Regions from separate parts of the Halomonas rhizosphaerae genome, predicted to be linked through region 2. Evidence: predicted binding sites of a transcription regulator. Region 2 holds the regulator's gene; each other region holds the start of a gene.
What was found. Region 2 encodes sigma-54, which starts transcription at its own class of promoters, with help from an activator protein. Its sites were predicted from a motif close to TGGCACNNNNNTTGCTNT; they were not measured.
Positions count from the first base shown of each region.

Region 1: a site for sigma-54 is predicted at 1,581-1,598, ahead of urtA (urea ABC transporter substrate-binding protein). Genes of this name have one in related genera too.
Region 3: a site for sigma-54 is predicted at 2,616-2,633, ahead of speB (agmatinase). Genes of this name have one in related genera too.
Region 4: a site for sigma-54 is predicted at 2,729-2,746, ahead of QLQ86_RS08045 (formate/nitrite transporter family protein). Genes of this name have one in related genera too.

Region 1 covers NZ_JASCQQ010000028.1:66,858-71,472, reverse strand. Annotated here, with positions in the region: gene QLQ86_RS13350 (tripartite tricarboxylate transporter permease) at 1-1,349, shown strand, start outside; gene urtA (urea ABC transporter substrate-binding protein) at 1,673-3,001, shown strand; gene urtB (urea ABC transporter permease subunit UrtB) at 3,079-4,615, shown strand, end outside.
Region 2 covers NZ_JASCQQ010000032.1:12,291-16,905, forward strand. Annotated here, with positions in the region: gene lptA (lipopolysaccharide transport periplasmic protein LptA) at 1-116, shown strand, start outside; gene lptB (LPS export ABC transporter ATP-binding protein) at 116-841, shown strand; gene QLQ86_RS14710 (RNA polymerase factor sigma-54) at 984-2,405, shown strand; gene hpf (ribosome hibernation-promoting factor, HPF/YfiA family) at 2,577-2,885, shown strand; gene ptsN (PTS IIA-like nitrogen regulatory protein PtsN) at 2,893-3,366, shown strand; gene rapZ (RNase adapter RapZ) at 3,415-4,335, shown strand; gene QLQ86_RS14730 (HPr family phosphocarrier protein) at 4,339-4,608, shown strand; gene pmbA (metalloprotease PmbA) at 4,614-4,615, opposite strand, start outside.
Region 3 covers NZ_JASCQQ010000003.1:13,138-17,752, forward strand. Annotated here, with positions in the region: gene QLQ86_RS00285 (5-guanidino-2-oxopentanoate decarboxylase) at 1-144, opposite strand, end outside; gene QLQ86_RS00290 (YjiH family protein) at 156-1,541, opposite strand; gene speB (agmatinase) at 1,607-2,557, opposite strand; gene QLQ86_RS00300 (sigma-54 interaction domain-containing protein) at 2,745-4,172, shown strand.
Region 4 covers NZ_JASCQQ010000013.1:111,708-116,322, forward strand. Annotated here, with positions in the region: gene QLQ86_RS08035 (carboxypeptidase-like regulatory domain-containing protein) at 1-1,220, shown strand, start outside; gene QLQ86_RS08040 (DUF3147 family protein) at 1,306-1,656, shown strand; gene QLQ86_RS08045 (formate/nitrite transporter family protein) at 1,708-2,640, opposite strand; gene QLQ86_RS08050 (peroxiredoxin-like family protein) at 2,879-3,397, shown strand; gene QLQ86_RS08055 (hypothetical protein) at 3,496-3,690, shown strand; gene QLQ86_RS08060 (AAA family ATPase) at 3,737-4,615, opposite strand, start outside.

The sequences.
Region 1 (4,615 bases), on a different contig from region 2:
AAACCGCGATGATCATGCTCACGTCGGTCTATGCCGGCGCCATGTATGGCGGACGCATTTCGTCGATCCTGTTGAACATCCCCGGTGACGAACCGGCGATGATGACCTGCCTCGACGGCTATCCCATGGCCCAGCAGGGCAAGGCCTCCGAGGCGCTGGCGATCTCCGCCGTGGCCTCCTTCATCGGCAGCCTGGTCGCCACCATCGGCCTGATCCTGCTGGCGCCTCTGCTGGCGGATTTCGCCCTGACCTTCGGCCCGGCCGAGTACTTCGCGCTGTTCCTGCTGGCCTTTGCCACCCTTGGTGGCATCACCGGCAAGAACCCCATGAAGACCGTGGTGGCCGCCGCCATCGGCCTGATGATCGCCACCGTGGGCATCGACTCCACCGGGGTGCAACGCTACACCTTCGGCACCCTGGAGCTCTACGAGGGCGTGGACTTCATCATCGCCATCGTCGGGTTGTTCGCCATCTCCGAGTTGCTGTTCTTCATTGAAGAGAAGGCCGGCGGCGGCAAGGAAAAGATGGCCGTGAACAAGCTTACGCTGAAATGGAAGGATATCCGCAACATCCTGCCTTCCAGCTTCCGGGGTGGCGTGCTGGGCTTCATTGCCGGCGTCCTGCCCGGTGCCGGCGCCTCGCTGGGCAGCTTTATCGGCTATACCCTCGAGAAGAAGATAGTCGGCAAGAAGGGCTACTTCGGCCAGGGTGACCCGCGCGGCGTGGCCGGCCCCGAGGCCGGCAACAATGGCGCCTCCAGCGGCGCCCTGGTGCCCATGTTGACCCTCGGCGTGCCGGGCAGCGGCACCACTGCGGTGCTGCTGGCGCTGCTGATCTCGCTCAACATCACGCCCGGGCCGCTGATGTTCACCCAGAATGCCGATATCGTCTGGGGCGTGATCGCTGCGCTGCTGATCGGTAACTTCCTGCTGCTGATTCTAAATATTCCGCTGGTGGGGATCTTCGTCAAGCTGCTCTCGGTGCCGCCGATGTTCCTGCTGCCGGTGGTCACCATGATCGCTTTCGTGGGCATCTACTCGATCAGCAACACCGTCTTTGATCTCTACTTCATGGTGGCCTTCGGTGTTGCCGGGTATATCTTCCGCAAGTTGGAGATTCCGCTGGTACCGATTATCCTCGGCCTGCTGCTGGGGCCGGAGATGGAGAAGAACCTGCGCCATGCCATGGACATCTCCGATGGTGACTGGACTATCCTGTGGGATAGCGGGTTGGCCATCGGGCTGTGGGTGTTCGCCGGCCTGGGGCTGATCCTGCCCTACATCGTCGGCCCGGTCCTGCGCCGTCGGATGCGGGTCACCACCGGCACGGGCGGTCCCGAGGGCGACTGAGCCTCGGCCCCATCGTCACTGCCTATCGGGGGCGCCGGCCGAGCCGGCGCCCCCGTTTTGCGTGTTGGCCCTCCTGCGTCACGACGGTGCGTTGCACCAGAGGCATAGACGATCGTGGGGCAGGGCGGTGTGCCCCTTGCACCAGGATATCGCCTTGTGATGCCTCCGGTCCTTCGGGGGCGTTCATCCAACTATCTGAATGAAAGGATAAAAACCGGCATCGTGCTGATATGGCACATCCCTTGCGACAGCGGTGAGAGACATCCCGCGATGTTCTCCCTCGCTGGACTCATCGACAACAACATCGATCGCAAGGAGATCCCATGATCCCGTCCTCCGTGAATCGCACTTCCCGTTGGCTGGCCGTTCCGCTGCTGAGTGCGGCCGTCGCCACACCCGCCCTGTCCCAGGAAGACCCCATCAAGGTGGGCATCCTGCACTCTCTCTCCGGCACCATGGCCATCAGCGAGACGGTGCTCAAGGACACCGTCGAGATGCTGATCGAGCAGCAGAACGCCCAGGGCGGCCTGCTCGGACGTGAACTGGAAGCCGTGGTGGTGGACCCGGCCTCCGACTGGCCGCTGTTTGCCGAGAAGGCGCGCGAACTGCTGGCCCAGGAGGAGGTTGACGTCATCTTCGGCAACTGGACATCGGTATCGCGCAAGTCGGTGTTGCCGGTGGTCGAGGAGCTCAATGGCCTGCTCTTCTATCCGGTGCAGTACGAGGGCGAGGAGTCCTCCGAAAACGTCTTCTACACTGGCGCGGCGCCCAACCAGCAAGCGATCCCCGCGGTGAATTACCTGATGAACAACGTCGGCGTTGAACGCTGGGTACTGGCCGGCACCGACTACGTCTATCCGCGCACCACCAACAAGATCCTCGAGGCCTACCTGAAGGACGAGTTCGGGGTCGCGGAAGACGACATAATGGTCAACTACACGCCCTTCGGGCACTCGGACTGGCAGAACATCGTCTCCGAGATCAAGGAGTTCGGCAGTGAGGGCAAGAAGACCGCCGTGGTCTCGACGATCAACGGAGACGCCAACGTGCCCTTCTACCGGGAACTCGGCAACCAGGGTATCGATGCCGCCGACATCCCGGTGGTGGCCTTCTCGGTGGGCGAGCAGGAGCTGACCGGCATCGACACGGCGCCGCTGGTCGGGCATCTGGCGGCCTGGAACTACTTCATGAGCGTCGATACCGATGCCAACTACGACTTCATCGACGCCTGGATCGAATACACCGGGGACGAGATGGCGGTGACCAACGATCCCATGGAAGCCCATTACATCGGCTTCAACATGTGGGCCGAGGCAGTGCGCAAGGCCGGCACCACCGACGTCGACGCGGTCAAGGACGCGATCATCGGTGTCAGCGTGCCCAATCTCTCCGGTGGCTATGCGGCCATGATGCCCAACCACCACATTACCAAGCCGGTGCTGATCGGCGAGATCCAGGACAATGGTCAGTTCTCCATCGTCTGGGAGACCCCGTCCACGGTGGCCGGTGATGCCTGGTCAGACTATCTGGAGGGATCCAGGGACCTGATCAGCGACTGGCGCAAGCCCATGGAGTGCGGCAACTACAACGTCGTGAAGGGTAGCTGCGGTGGGAGCGAGGCCCAGGAAGAGGTCGCCTCCGCAGACGAATAGGACCGGTCTGCCACCGGGTCAGCGCCTGACCCGGTGGTGATGACACGCCACTCGACGATCATTGCCAGGAATTCCCCATGAAGATCCCCCCTTGTCTCAGGCGGATGCTGGTCCTGTGCCTGCTGGCCTGTCTGCCGTTGGCGGCCAATGCGCAGGATGACGACGGCCAGCAGCTCCTCGAGTCACTCGATGCCTCGTCCTACGCCCAGATGGGTGTGGCCATCGAGGCCATCATTACCAGTGGCGACGAGCGCAGTCGTGGCTGGCTGGAGGCGCTGCTGGGCGGCAAGCTGCAGCGACACAAGGAGACGGGCCGCTTTGTCGTGGTGCTCGAGAACCGGGGCCGTGACTGGCCGGTGGTCGATGCCCTGACGGGCGAGGCCCTCGGCGAGATGTCGAGGCGCGACCTTGATCGGCTCGGCATCAACAACGCCCTGCGTGGCCAGTTGCAGGGCGCGCTGGCGGTGCTTGACCTGCAGGCCGATGGGGTCAGCGAACGCCGCCAGGCGGCTCGCGCCCTGCTCGGCGACGTCGATGCCACCCTTGCCGAGCCACTGACGGTGGTGATCGACGCCGAGGAGGATGCCGAGGTTCGCCGCCTGCTCCAACAGGCGCTGGCGATCCATCGCCTGGAAGAGGGTGACCTGGCGGCGGTGGACGCCCTGGCGGGCAGTTTGAATTCCCGGGTACGCTCGGCGCTGAATACCGCCAGTCGCAGCGAGGACCCTGGGCTCGCCGCCGCTGCGACCTCGGCCCTGGCCGATATCGAGCAGAAGATGAAGCTCAATCGAGGACTCGAGACCCTATACTTCGGCCTGTCGCTTGGCTCGGTACTTGTGCTGGCGGCCATCGGGCTCGCCATCACCTTTGGCGTCATGGGCGTCATCAACATGGCCCATGGCGAGCTGATCATGCTCGGCGCCTACACCACCTGGGCCATGCAGCAGCTGATGCCTGGCCAGCCGGGACTGGCGATGGTGCTGTCGATTCCTGCCGGTTTCCTGGTGGCGGCGTTGGCCGGTATTGCCATCGAACGCGGCGTGATCCAGTTCCTCAAGGGCCGTCCTCTGGAGACTCTGCTGGCCACCTTCGGTGTTAGCCTGATCCTCCAGCAGCTGGTGCGCACCGTGATCTCGCCGCTGAATCGCACCGTGGTCACTCCGGAGTGGATGAGCGGCTCGATCATGATCAATGAGGGGCTCTCGCTGACCCTCAACCGCCTCTACGTGCTGGGCTTTGCGCTGGTGGTGTTCGCCGGCCTGATGCTGGTGATGCGACGCACATGCCTGGGGCTCGAGGTGCGGGCGGTGACCCAGAATCGCGCCATGGCACGCTCCATGGGCATTCGGGCGACCCGTGTGGACATCATGACCTTCGCCCTGGGGTCGGGCGTGGCCGGGCTCGCCGGCGTGGCGCTCTCCCAGCTCACCAACGTGGGGCCCAACCTGGGCCAGAACTACATCATCGACTCCTTCATGGTGGTGGTCTTCGGCGGCGTCGGAAACCTGTGGGGTACCCTTGTGGCCGGGCTCTCGCTGGGCGTGATCAACCAGGTCCTCGAACCCTGGGCAGGTGCCGTGCTGGCCAAGATCCTGGTGCTCGTGTTCATCATCC
Region 2 (4,615 bases):
ACCTGGAATACTTCCTCGACCGTCGGGTGGTCCAGGCCCGCTCGGATGCCGAGGGCGTCGATGACCGCCAGCGCGTGCGCATGACGCTGGAACCCGAGCAGCAGGACGGCCAGTGATGAAGACCCTGAGCGCCCTCCACCTGGCCAAGAGCTACAAGCGCCGCCGGGTGGTGCAAGACATCAGCCTCTCCATCGAGCAGGGCCGGATCGTCGGGCTGCTCGGCCCCAACGGCGCCGGCAAGACCACCTCGTTCTACATGATCGTCGGACTGGTGCGCGCCGACGCCGGGGAAGTCCATATCGACGACCTCGACCTCTCCACGGCGGCCATGCACGAGCGGGCACGGGCCGGCATCGGCTACCTGCCCCAGGAGGCCTCGATCTTCCGCAAGCTGTCGGTCGCCGACAACATCATGGCGATCCTCGAGACCCGCAAGGACCTCGACCGCGCCGGGCGCCGGGCCCGGCTCGAGCAGCTGCTCGAGGACTTCCACGTGACGCATATCCGCGACAACCTCGGGATGAGCCTCTCCGGGGGGGAGCGCCGGAGGGTCGAGATCGCCAGGGCCTTGGCAACGGAACCCGCCTTCATCCTGCTCGACGAGCCCTTCGCCGGGGTCGACCCCATCTCGGTGGGCGAGATCAAGGGCATCATCCGCCAGCTCAAGGCCCGCGACATCGGCGTACTGATCACCGACCACAACGTCCGGGAGACCCTCGACATCTGCGACACCGCCTACATCGTCGGCGATGGGCGCATCATCGCCGAGGGCGATGCCGAGGCGATCCTCGCCAACCAGCGGGTCCGCGAGGTCTACCTGGGCGAGGACTTTCGTCTCTGACCGCAATCAACTGATATGCTTGTCGTTATTCCGCGACGGCATGAAGATTGCGGATGGCACGATTGTTGCAGATTTTGTGCTTGCAAGCCTCCCGACCAGCGGCTAGGGTTGGGGTTTTCGGCGAGTCGAGGGCACTCCTCTCATGGCCATGAAGGCGTCCCTGCAGCTGCGCGTCGGCACCCAGCTGACCATGACCCCCCAACTGCAGCAGGCCATCGCGCTGCTGCAGCTCTCGACCCTGGACCTGCGCCAGGAGATCCAGCAAGCACTGGAGTCCAACCCCATGCTGGAGGTCGAGGATGACTTCGGCGAGCAGGCGGTGAGCGAAGCGCCCGACGAGGAGTGGGCCAGCGAGATCCCCGACGAGCTCAGCACCGACAGCGACTGGTCCGACACCTACCAGGACCTCGGCACCGCGCCCGCCGGCGGCAGTGGCGAGGGCCCGGACTTCGAGCGCCAGGCCTCGGGCCAGAGCCTCCAGGGGCACCTGGCCTGGCAGCTGGCCATGACCGACCTTGACGCACGCCAGCAACGCATCGCCGAGAGCCTGATCGACGGCGTCAACGGCGACGGCTACCTGACCCAGCCCCTGGAGGAGATCCGCGACGGCCTCCGAGCGCAGGGCCTCGAGGGCCTCAAGACCCGCGAGGTCGAGCAGGTGCTGTTGCGCCTGCAGCAGTTCGAGCCCACGGGGGTCTTCGCCCGGGACCTGCGCGAGTGCCTGATGCTGCAGCTGGCCACCCTGCCCGACGACACCCCGCTGTTGCCGCAGGCCCGCCGCCTGGTCCGCCAGTTCCTCGAGGCGCTCGCCGGCGACGACCGCCGCCTGCTCAAGCGACGGCTCGGCCTCGACGACGACGCCCTGGACACGGTGATCGAGCTGGTGCGTTCGCTGGACCCGCGCCCCGGCAGCGGCTTCACCGACAGTGACGGCGCCTATGTCATCCCCGACCTCATCGCCCGCCACACCCGCGATGGCTGGCAGGTGGAACTCAACCCGGAGGCGATGCCGCGGCTGCGCATCCAGCCCGACTATGCCGCCCTGATACGACGGGCGGACAAGAGCGAGGACAACCAGTTCCTCAAGGACCACCTGCAGGAGGCGCGCTGGCTGATGAAGAGCCTGTCCAGCCGCAACGACACCCTGCTGCGGGTGGGCCGCGAGATCATGGTGCGCCAGCTCGACTTCCTGGAGCACGGCGAGGAGGCGATGAAACCGCTGATCCTGGCCGACATCGCCCAGGTCGTGGAGATGCACGAGTCGACCATCTCGCGGGTCACCACCCAGAAGTTCATCCACACGCCGCGCGGGATGTTCGAGCTCAAGTACTTCTTCTCCAGCCAGGTGGGGGGCAGCGGCGAGGGCGACGCCCACTCCAGCACCGCCATCCGGGCACGCATCCGCAAGCTGATCCAGGACGAGCCCCCTCGCAAGCCCCTCTCCGACAGCAAGTTGGTCACCCTGCTCGATGAGGCCGGCATCAGCGTCGCGCGACGCACCGTCGCGAAGTACCGCGAAGCGATGGGCATCCCCTCCTCCAGCGAACGCAAGCGGCTGCGTTGAAGGCCTCTCGCTGGCGCTCCCGCGGCCCCCGGACTTCTTCCTCCCACACGGACGCAAGCGGTTGAAATGACGCCGGTCATGCGCCTCTCGAATCCCCTCGTCCGAGGGGGTATGCAGGACAGCAAAAAGGGTTACAATCGACCCATAACCCGACAGAGCAAGGAGCGTGTCATGCAAGTCAACATCACCGGCCATCATGTGGAACTGACCGACGCCCTGCGTGACTATGTGCAAGAAAAGCTCGCCCGCGTGGAGCGCCACTACGACAACATCACCAACGTGCAGGTCACCCTCTCCGTGGAGAAGGAGCGCCAGCAGGCGGCCTGCACCCTGCATGCTGCCGGTGCCGATCTCCATGCCGAGGCCATGGAGAACGACATGTATGCCGCCATAGATGCCCTGGCCGACAAGCTCGACCGCCAGCTGGTCAAGCACAAGGAAAAGGCCCAGGCCCGCGCCCAGGGCGCTGGCGCCCGCTGATTTCGTCATGACACTGGACGCCATCCTGCCCCCCGAGCGCACCCTCTTCGATGTGCCGGGGGGGAGCAAGAAACGGGTGCTGGAGTTCTTCAGCACCTTCATCGCCCAGAACACCCCGAGTCTCGACAGTCAGGAGGTCTTCAGCCGTCTGATCGGGCGCGAGCGACTGGGCAGTACCGGTATCGGCAACGGGGTCGCCATTCCCCATGCCCGCAACCCTCACTGCAAGGCCCCCATCGCCGGTTTCCTCAAGCTGGCGGAGCCGGTGGACTTCGACGCCATCGACGGCGAGCCGGTCGACCTGGTGTTCGTGCTGCTGGTGCCGGAGGAAGCCGACGAGGCTCATCTGGCCCTGCTCGGCCAGGTCGCCGGGGTGATGAACGATGCCGATACCCGTGCCCGGCTGCGTCACAGCACCAGCCAGCGCGAACTCCATGAGCGCCTCACGGAGGCGATCCGACGACAGGCCCCGGCCGGCTGATCCTTCCCCCTCGGGCCTGCCCGGCCATCCCACGACCAGGAGACCCGCATGCAGCTTGTGATCATCAGTGGCCGGTCAGGCTCCGGCAAGTCGATCGCGCTGCAGGCGCTGGAAGACCTGGGCTACTACGCCATCGACAACCTGCCGGCCATGCTGCTCGGTGCGCTCGTCGATGAACTGCAGGATGACCGCTCGCTGCGCTCCTCGATCGCCGTCAGCATCGATGCCCGCAACCTGCCCGCCGCCCTCGAGCGCTTTCCCGAGCTGCTCGAGGAACTGCGTGGCCGCCGGGTCGACTGCCAGGTGGTCTACCTGACCACCGACGCGCGCATTCTCCTCGAGCGCTACTCCCATACCCGCCGCCGACACCCCCTGACCCGCGGCAGCGACATGACCCTCGCCGAGGCGATCGATACCGAGGAGCAGTCTCTCTCCGAGATCCGCGACCTCGCCGACCTGGTGATCGACACCACGCGGCTCTCGGTGCACGAGCTCCGGGGGCGCATCACCGATCAGGTCGCCGGCCACCGGGCCGAGCGGATGACCCTGACCGTGGAATCCTTCGGCTTCAAGCGCGGGGTGCCACTGGACGCGGACATCGTCTTCGATGCCCGCTGCCTGCCCAACCCCTACTGGGATCCGGCGCTGCGCGATGCCACGGGACGCGATCCCAGCATCATCGCCTTCCTCGACGGCTACCCGATCGTTGCCGAGATGCTCGACGACATCCTCGCCTGGGTGGAGCGCTGGCTGCCACACTACCAGGCCAGTCAGCGCAGCTACCTCACCGTGGCCATCGGCTGCACCGGCGGCCAGCACCGCTCGGTCTACCTGGCCGAACGCCTGGCCGACCGGCTGGCGAACCGGCACGACGGGGTGCGGCTACGCCATCGTGAACTGGGGGTGCAGATCACCCTCCCCGCCGGCCAGGAGATGGCCGAGGACAACCCCGCCCAGGAAGGAACCTGACGCGTGCCGAGTCGCAAGCTGACCCTGACCAATCGGCGCGGCCTGCATGCCCGCGCCGCTACCAAGCTGGTGCAGTGCTGCCAGCCCTTCGACGCCCGGGTCACCGTGTGCCGCGGTGACCAGCAGGCCGACGCCGGCAACATCATGTCGCTGCTGATCCTGGCCGCCCCCTGCGGCACCGAGCTCGAGGTCTGCACCGAAGGGGAGGACGCCGAGGCGGCCCTCGAGGCGATCACGCGGCTCTTCGAGGCCCGCTTCGACGAGGACGGCTGAGGCCGTC
Region 3 (4,615 bases), on a different contig from region 2:
GGTGACATGCCTGATGCCGTTGGCTGCTGCGCCCCCGTCAAGCCCGCGATAGAGTTCGACAGTGTGGACGCCGGGGATACCGAAGACGGTGTCCACGCCATAGGTGTCTCGCAGCAGTTGAATGAGCAGTTCTGCACAGGTCATTTGGAGGCCCCTCATCCCACCAGCCAGTGGGCCATGACGACGATGATCGGCAGGGTGATGGCGGTGCGGATCAGGAAGATCGCCAGTAGCTCCCAGAGCTTCAGCGGGATCTTGGACTTCAGCAGAAGCGCGCCGATCTCCGACATATAGACCAGCTGGGTCAGCGACAGGCAGGCGATCACGAAACGCGTCAGCTCGCTTTCGATGTTGCTGCCCAGCACCGCCGGCAGGAACATGTCGGCGAAGCCCACCAGGGTGGCAGGGGCCGCGGCCTCGGCCTCCGGCAGGCCCATCCACTCCAGTACTGGCACCATGGGCATCGACACCCAGGTGAACAGCGGCGTGAACTCGGCCAGGATCAGCGCCACGGTGCCGATGGCGATGACCAGCGGCAGCAGGCCAAAGAAGATATCGGCGACGTTGAACAGGGCGATGCGCACCAGTTGCCGAGGGCCGGGGGCCTTCTCCGCGCGGGCCACGGCCATGCCCAGGCTATAGCGCAACAGCCCCTGGTCGCCAGTGCGCTCCTCCTGCAGCTGACAGCCGACCGGCTCATAGTAGGTATTGGGCTTGCGCGACAGCGGCGGCAGGCGAGGCACGATCACGGCCGCCACCAGGCCGGCGACGACCACCGTCAGGTAAAAGGGGACAAAGAGGTGATTGATGCCGATGAAGCTGGTCACCAGAATCGCGAAGGCAATGGAGACGATGGAGAAGTTGGTGGCGATGGCCGCCGCCTCGCGACAGTTATAGAAGCCCTTCTCGTACTGCTGAGTGGTGATCAGCACCCCCACGGTCCCCGACCCCATCCAGGAGGCGGTGGCATCGATGGCACTGCGTCCCGGCAGCCCGAAGATCCACCGGAAGGGGGTGCGTAGCAGGCTGCCGATGAACTCCATGAACCCGAAGTCGACCAGGAATGGCAGCAGGATGGCGGCAAAGAAGAAGAAGGTCAGCAGTACCGGCGCCAGGTCGTTGAGCATCACGCCACCGGTGAAGGAGGCGGTAACGAACTCGGGGCCGGCCTGAAAGTAGGTCATCAAGGCGAAGAGCGCACCCAGCGCCCGCATCGCGACCCATAGCGGCGCCACGTCGAACAGTTCCCTGAGCATGCCCTCTCGCGCCCAGCCTGGCTGGGTGAACTTGACCACCAGCGTCAGTACCACGGACAGGCATAGAACCACCGTGGCAATGGCAGGCAGGGCGCCGCCCAGCAGGGCCTTGAGCCCATCGGCGGCGAACCCCATGCCGATGTTGATGGTATCGCCCACCGAGAAGGGCACCAGGAACAGCAGCACGCCGATCAGCGATGGCACCAGGAACTTGATCAGCCCGTGCCGGGACAGTGGGGCACCCTCGAGTGCAATGTTATCGGAGCTGTCGAGAGAGGATGACATGGAGTACCTCAGCTTAAGTTGTCATTGTCTGAATCTATAGTCGGCCTGACCCCAGGCCGGAGGCTTCAATCGCGGCGCTTGACGCCCGGCAGCACACAGAGCATCTCGTACAGGAGCGTGGCGCCCATCAGGGCGGTATTGCCGCTCGGGTCATAGGGCGGTGCCACCTCGACCAGGTCGCCACCCACCACGTTGAGCCCCGCCGCGCCGCGCACGATCTCCAGCCCCTGCTGAGCGGTCAGGCCGCCCATCTCGACGGTGCCGGTACCCGGCGCGACGGAGGGATCGAGGGCATCGATATCGAAGGAGATGTAGACCGGCCCATCGCCCATCTGCTCTCGCACCTCTGCCATCAGCGGCGCGAGCGACCTGTACCAGCACTCCTCGGCCTGCACGACCCGAAAGCCCTGCTCGCGGCACCAGTCGAAGTCTTCCGCGGCATAGCCGGTACCCCGCAGGCCGATCTGGATCACACGCTGGCTATCCAGCAGGCCCTCTTCCTGGGCGCGGCGGAACGGGCAGCCATGGGCCACCTCCTCGCCGAACATCTGGTCGTTGATGTCGGCATGGGCATCGACGTGGATCAGGCCGACCGGGCCGTGCTTCTTCGCGATGGCGCGCAGCACCGGCCAGGTCAGGGTGTGATCGCCACCCAGCGTCAGAGGGGCACAGCCGTGGGCCAGCACCCGGTCATAGAAGCCGGAGATGATGTCCAGGTTCTTGGGGAGGTTGAAGGTGTTGATCGGCACATCGCCGATATCCGCGACCTGGAGGCTATCGAAGGGTGCCGCCCGAGTCGCCATGTTGTAGGGACGCAGCATCCGCGACTCATCACGAATCTGGCGAGGGCCCAGGCGGGTACCCGGGCGGTTGGAGGTGCCGATGTCCATCGGAATACCGATGAAGGCGGCATCCAGGCCCTCGGCGCTCTGCTGGGTCGGCAGGCGCATCATGGTGGCAGGCCCGCCAAATCGCGGCATCTCGTTACCACCCAGGGGCTGATTGAACTCACTCATGCGGACGTCCTCTGGTTTCCTGGTCAGTGATGAAAGCGCCAAGCGCTCTGCATGCTGTTTTGCAGGAACCATGCCAAACCCGTTTTGGGGCCTATAGGGGGATCTTGATTCAAAAGTGGATCACTTCCGGCCCGACAATGATGCAATAATGAATCATTGATGCATTCATGAATCAAAGGCCGGGCATATGGGCACCATCGATACCCTCATCCTCAGAACCATCGTCGACACCGCACATGACCACTTCTTCGTGGTCGATGCCGACGGGAAGGTGCGCTATGTGAGCCCCAGTGCCGCCGCGGTCTACGGCATCTCCTGCGAAGAGCTCCGGGCCAGCACCGTGCAGCGGCTCGAAGCCGACGGGGTGTTGAACCCGTCGATCAGCATGGAAGTGATCCGCACTGGTCAACCGGCACAACTTGTTCAGCGTACCGGTACCGGACGCCGGGTGATTGCTCAGGCCCATCCGGTCTTCGAAGACGGGAAGCTGGTCGCCGTGGTCAGCCGCTCCATGGACCTCACCGACCTTCAGCTGCTGCAGCAGGAATACGCGCTGCTCCAAAAGCGCTTCAGCGACCACCTGAAGCGCAGCCAGGCACTGGAGGGTGATGAGACAGCGCTGGAGGAAGTGCTCGATGAACTGGAGGTGAAAAGCCCGCTGATGCGGGAGGTGGCACTGCTGCTACGCCGGGTGGCTCCCACGGACGCGACCGTGATGATGCTCGGTGAGTCCGGCGTCGGCAAGACGGCCTTTGCCCGCCAGCTGCACCGCTGGGGCTCGCGCTGCGATGGCCCCTTCGTCGACGTCAACTGCGCCGCCATACCCGAAAGCCTGTTCGAGGCGGAGATGTTCGGCTACCGTGCCGGGGCCTTCAGCGGGGCCGCTCCCGGCGGACGCATCGGGCTGATCGAGCAGGCCGCGGGCGGCACCCTCTTTCTCGACGAGATCGGCGAGCTCCCCCTGGGGGTGCAGACGAAGCTGTTGAAGGCCATCCAGGATGGGCGCATTTCTCGTCTGGGCGACAACCAGTCCCGCCGCGTCGACTTCCGCCTGGTGGTCGCCACCAACCAGGACCTCAGCCGACGGGTGGAAGAAGGGTCGTTTCGCCTGGACCTTTACTACCGGCTGAACGTTATTCCGGTCACCCTCCCGCCACTGCGTGAGCGCCGCGAGGATATTCCCGGTCTGGTAGAGCGCCAGCTGAAGCGGCTCAATCGCCGCTATGGCAAGGAGAAACTTCTCGCTCGCAGCAGCTGGCAGTCGTTGATGAGCCAGGACTGGCCTGGCAACGTGCGGGAGCTGGAGAACTGGCTGGAGCGGGCCTGGCTGTCCAGCGATGATGTCATCGATGCCAAGGGATCAGCCTCGCCCGGACTCCTTGCAGCAAGGCAACAGGAAGCCGCGCCCGTTGAAGACCGCGCGGAACCGGCTCGGCCATCCCCCTTGCGCGAGGAAGAGGGCCTGAAGGACGCCTTAAACCGCTTCGAGCACGGCATCCTGGCTGAGCTCTGCATGACGCTCTCCTCGACATATGCCATCGCCGAACGGCTAAGCATCAGCCAGCCCAGTGTCGTGAGGAAACTCAAGCAACACGGATTGAGCATCACACGATGATGAGGCGTTTGACACGCACCGCCCGGGATGAGCCGCCCGGCCTGCTGGCAAAGGCTACCTACCCTCGAGTGCCTGGAGGCGGAGGACTCCTGCCAGTGGCGGCGGCATCTGCACCACTTCGTCGTGACCCTGCTCGGGCAGACAGCGGGTGAACCGGGTGGCCACCGGCCTGCAGGTGGCCACCGGCCTGCAGGTGGCCAGCGAATGCGCCTCACGCAAACATCGCCCGTCCACTGACAAGCCCCGCCTGCCGTGCCTCTATTCCTGGGTCAGGGCGAGACGCTGCTGGATATCACCCGGCTCCTGGATGACCTGAAGCGTTGAGAGCCGGAAGGAACGACGGCGAAAGGCAACGGGTATTGGAGCCTGCCTCCTGGGCTGGCATCATGCTCGCTAATACAAACGTATGGCCTCGTCATTACAGAGATGGCGACAAAAACATT
Region 4 (4,615 bases), on a different contig from region 2:
GGTGGTTTTCGCCGGCGCCGGTTTCGGGCCGGCTGGTCGCTTATCACAGCGGTTCCCCTGTAGCCGATGCCATCATCACTGTAAGCCGACAGGGCTGGGGTCGCAGTGAATCCCATGGCCAGTTGATGTGGGACAAGCGCTATGTAGCCACCGCGACAACTGATGCCGATGGGCGCTTTCGGTTGCCACTACCCGGGCCGGTATGGCTGGTAGGCAGCGGCGGCGGTCGGTTGAAAGCCGAGGCTGAGGGATTTCAGACCTTGGACGTGAGCCATGTGCCGCCGGGGGCGGAGCTGACCCTGCAAACAGTCGTCAACCGCGACGAGCGTCTGCCTGGTGGCACTGCTTATCTGGGCTGGGGTGAGGTGGGTGAGCCTTTCGGCTGGTCGTTCATCGATGACACCCCGACTCGAGACCTGCCGCTTGCCGATCTCTATCCCCTCGAGTTAAATCGAGCGCCTCTCAGAGTCACCCTGGCGGTGCCCGATGGGGGAGGGCTCCACTTCGTCTCGGCCGAGGAGCAGGGTATCGCCCACGACTCCTGGGACTATCTGCTGCGCTATCTGGATGCCTCGCCCGAGCCGCCCTCGGCGACGCGGCTGGCGCTGGATGACACCCCCGGCACGCTCTTCCTGCGCACCCCGCAAGATCGATACGCCAAGCTGGCCTGGGAGCCCGCAACGCTAACTGCCATGACCGGCGCGGTACCGGGGCTGGATGCCACCAGCGAACGGCTACTCTCGCTGCGCTTCGTCTATCGTCCCTTTCCCGGGCGGGAATTGCCGTATCAGCCGCCGTTGTTTCGTGTGGAATCCGTGCGCGCCGCGCTGCAGGCGGAACTCCACGAGGAGGGCGAGACCCTCACTGGCCCGCGTGTCTACCGGGTGGTGGTGACCGATGCCGAAGGCAAGGAACTCGAGAGGCAGCAGGTCGAACTGACCCCAGGGGTTCCGGTGAGCCTGCCAAGCTGTGCCGATGACGCACCGCTGTCGTGGCGCTTCGAATCGTTGCGCCTGGAATACGACGAGGAGGGCCTTCCACGGCTGCAACTGACGATGGACGGCGCGACATTCGTTCACCACTCTGCGCCGATGTTGGTCGGCCTGCGCGGCGCTAGCGTCTTCGAGGTGATGGCCTTCGATACCGACTACCAGCGACATGATCTCGAGGTCAGGCTGCGCGAGCTGAACAGCGAGGCAGAATCGACCGGTTGCCAGTAGTGCTCGTCCTGTGATCCTGTGACAATAAGGAGAAGCTGGCCGGGTGTATGGCGTTGTTGATTTCCGGCACAAGGAGTCGAAGACCTTGGGTTATTACATTGCAAAAGTGGCGATTACCGCGGTTCTGGTGGTGCTGATAACAGAGATATCCAAGCGCAGCTCGTTTGTCGGCGCTGTAATCGCTTCGATTCCGCTGACTTCCGTCTTGGCCATGCTCTGGCTCTACATCGATACGGGGGATGCCGGGAAAGTCAGCGAGCTTGCCACTAGCGTGTTCTGGCTGGTCCTGCCCTCCCTGGCATTGTTTATTGCGTTGCCTCTCCTGTTGGCGAAGGGTGTCAACTTCTACCTCGGTCTCGTGGTGTCGATCGGAATCACCGCCATCTGTTACTGGCTGATGGTAACGGTACTGCATCACTACGACCTCGAGCTTTGAGTAAAATATTTGGGACGGACCTTCTTTCCGTTGCGCCCCAAGGGCGCCGTATCACATTTCTTCATGAACCTGGCCATAGGCGAGCATCGCGAACAACCCTGTACCGCCGATAATGTTACCGATGAGTACCGGAGAAACATGGTAGATCAAGGCGGTAAAAATATTCATTTCCCCATTGAGTACCAAAGTAAATATCTCGTATGATCCGGCAATCACGTGGGTGAAGTCACCCGCCGCAATCAGCCAGGTAAACATGACGATAACCAGCACTTCGGATCTCTTCGCCGAGGGCAGCATCCACACCATAGCAGCGATGAAAAAGCCTGAGGGAATACCTCGCAAAAGTGTCTCGGCTGGGGTCAGCGTTGCCAAGTGGTGCGATATCTCAAGGATCGCCGCGAGGGTGTCGACGGTAAGGATGCCCCCGTGGATGCCGATGGCGGCAGTAATAAACGTGCCGCATAAATTCGCCGCAAGCACAACTCCCCAAAGGCGTGCGGTAGAATAGAACCGGCTGCGCGTCGGCTGGGCCAGAAGAGGCAGAACCACGGTGATGGTGTTCTCGGTGAACAGTTGAAGCCGGCACAGGATCACGAGGACAAACCCGAACGAGTAACCCAGGCTTTCAATCAATGTCAGGTAGGGGTGATCTGAGCCAAGATTGGAGCGGATAATTCCCTCAACGAGGACTGAGGTCGAAATCCCGAGCCCCGCTGCCACACCGGACCACCAGAGCGAGGTTATCGGGCGCTGTAGCTCCTCTTCGCCCTCGCGCAGGGTGATGGAGTAGAGAGTCAGCGCCGATAGATTGCCATGTTCGGCTACGGTATCACGTTCTTTCCGAGTCAGTGACTTTTCGCTCGACGTCGGCGTCTGTTCAAGGGATTCGCGATCCTGGACATTGGCGCGAGACTCGTGCTCGTCCGCGGCCTCCTTGGCTTTCTTTTCGGAGGAGGTGTCTCGATTGGTTTCCACGTCACTCATTCAGCCGTCCTTTAGCCATCCAGAAACGCTTGTAGCGTCTCGCCATGACGATGTCGTCGGCGACCGCTTCACCATCATCCATCTCCGCTTTGCATTCTGTGTGGCAGCGCACAGATACGACCCTCTCTTTCTCTCAAACTGGTAGCGAAGGTAGCGCCTTGGTGTCACTACCGATCCGTTTTTATCAGGTCGGAGTGGAATATGGATAAGGTATAACGCAGTAAAAAGGAGATTAACCATGTCACGACAGGCAAAAATCGACACGCCATTTCCGGATATTTACTTACAAACCCTCAGTGGTGAGGCATTGGTCCTTGGTCGGCCACCGGAGGGGAAGTGGCGAATGCTGGTCGTTTATCGGGGCCTGCATTGCCCTGTCTGCAAGAAATATCTTAGCCAGATCAAAGAGATGAAAGCGGACTTCGACGAAATGAACGTGCAGGTCGTTGCGGTATCCACCGACCCTGAAGAAAAAGCCAAAACCTTCGCCGCTGAATTGGATCTGGATTTCGAGGTTGCGTATGGCCTTGGTATCGATCAGGCACGGGATTTAGGGCTTTATATCTCTACTCCCATGGATCGTACAGAGACCGATCAACCTTTTGCCGAGCCTGCATTATTTTTCCTTCGTCCGGATGGCGGGCTGCATTTCGTTGAGATTTCCAGCGCCCCTTTTTGTCGTCCCGATCTGGAGATGATCAAGAAGGGAATAGGCGTTATCCAGGAAAAGGATTACCCACCCCGTGGTACTGGGTGATTAGCGATAAAAAAGCCGCCACCGTCCAGCCTCAGTGGGGCCAATCCATTTTTGCTGAACGACGTGACTTTATAACCCGGCTATCACGAGGAACCAACATGCAACTTATTGACCAGTTGAATGACCCGCAGACGAAGGCGTATGCCAAACATTGTTTTGAGCAAAAAACCACCGAAGCGCTACGCGCCGCAACAAATGAAACACCGGACTCGAAAATGCTAAGCGACTGGGGACTGACGGAAGGCCAGTATGCCGAAGCCGTCACCACGGCTTTAGCGGAACTCGAAGAGTAACGGATCAGAGCATGGCGCCTGGTCCTGATTTCGGGGACCACTTCAATCAAGGAGGATATGCCAACCTTGCACGACTCGTGCCGTTGCCCAGTGGTTCTACCTGGATCTGCACCGGGATGCGTTCGTGCATCTCCTGCACGTGGGAGATCACGCCCACGCGTCGGCCCAGGGCCTGCAGGCCATCCAGCGCCTCCATGGCCAGCGCCAGGGATTGCGGGTCGAGGCTGCCGAAGCCCTCGTCGATGAACAGCGACTCGATGGTGAGTTCCCCCGACGCCATGGAGGCCAGCCCCAGGGCGAGGGCCAGCGAGACCAGGAAGGTCTCGCCGCCCGAGAGGGAGTGCACCGAGCGGCGCTCGTCGCCCATATCGAAGTCTTCCACCAGCAGGCCCAGGGGGCTGCCGCCGCGCACCAGCCGGTAGCGGCGGCTGAGGCCGGCCAGGTGGGCGTTGGCATGCTCGAGGAGCTGCTCCAGGTTGTAGGCCTGGGCGATGCGACGGAAGGCCTTGCCGTCGGCGGAGCCGATCAGCTCGCCGATCCGGCCCCAGCGGCGGTACTCGGCCTGGGCGGCATCCCGCTCGGCCTGGCCGGCCTTGCGGCGCTCGCGCCGGCGGTCGTCATCGCTCAGGGCGAAGGCAGCGTTGTCGCGGTCCCGCTGGGCCTCCTCCAGGCGGGGGGCCAGCTCGGCCTGGGCCTCCTCCAGGGCCTCGCGGCGACGGTGCAGCGTGTCGGCAACGGCGTCGGCCAACAGCGCCTCGTCGCTGTCGTCCTCGGTCAGCCCCTGGCCACGTCGGTGGCGCAGCAGGGCGTCGCGTCGCTCGGCCAGGGTGGCGGCGGCGCGCTGGCGGGTCTGGTTGGCCGCCTCGATCCGCTGCTCCTCGTGCCGGGCGTCCTCCTCGGACTGGGCCATCAGCCGCGAAAGGGT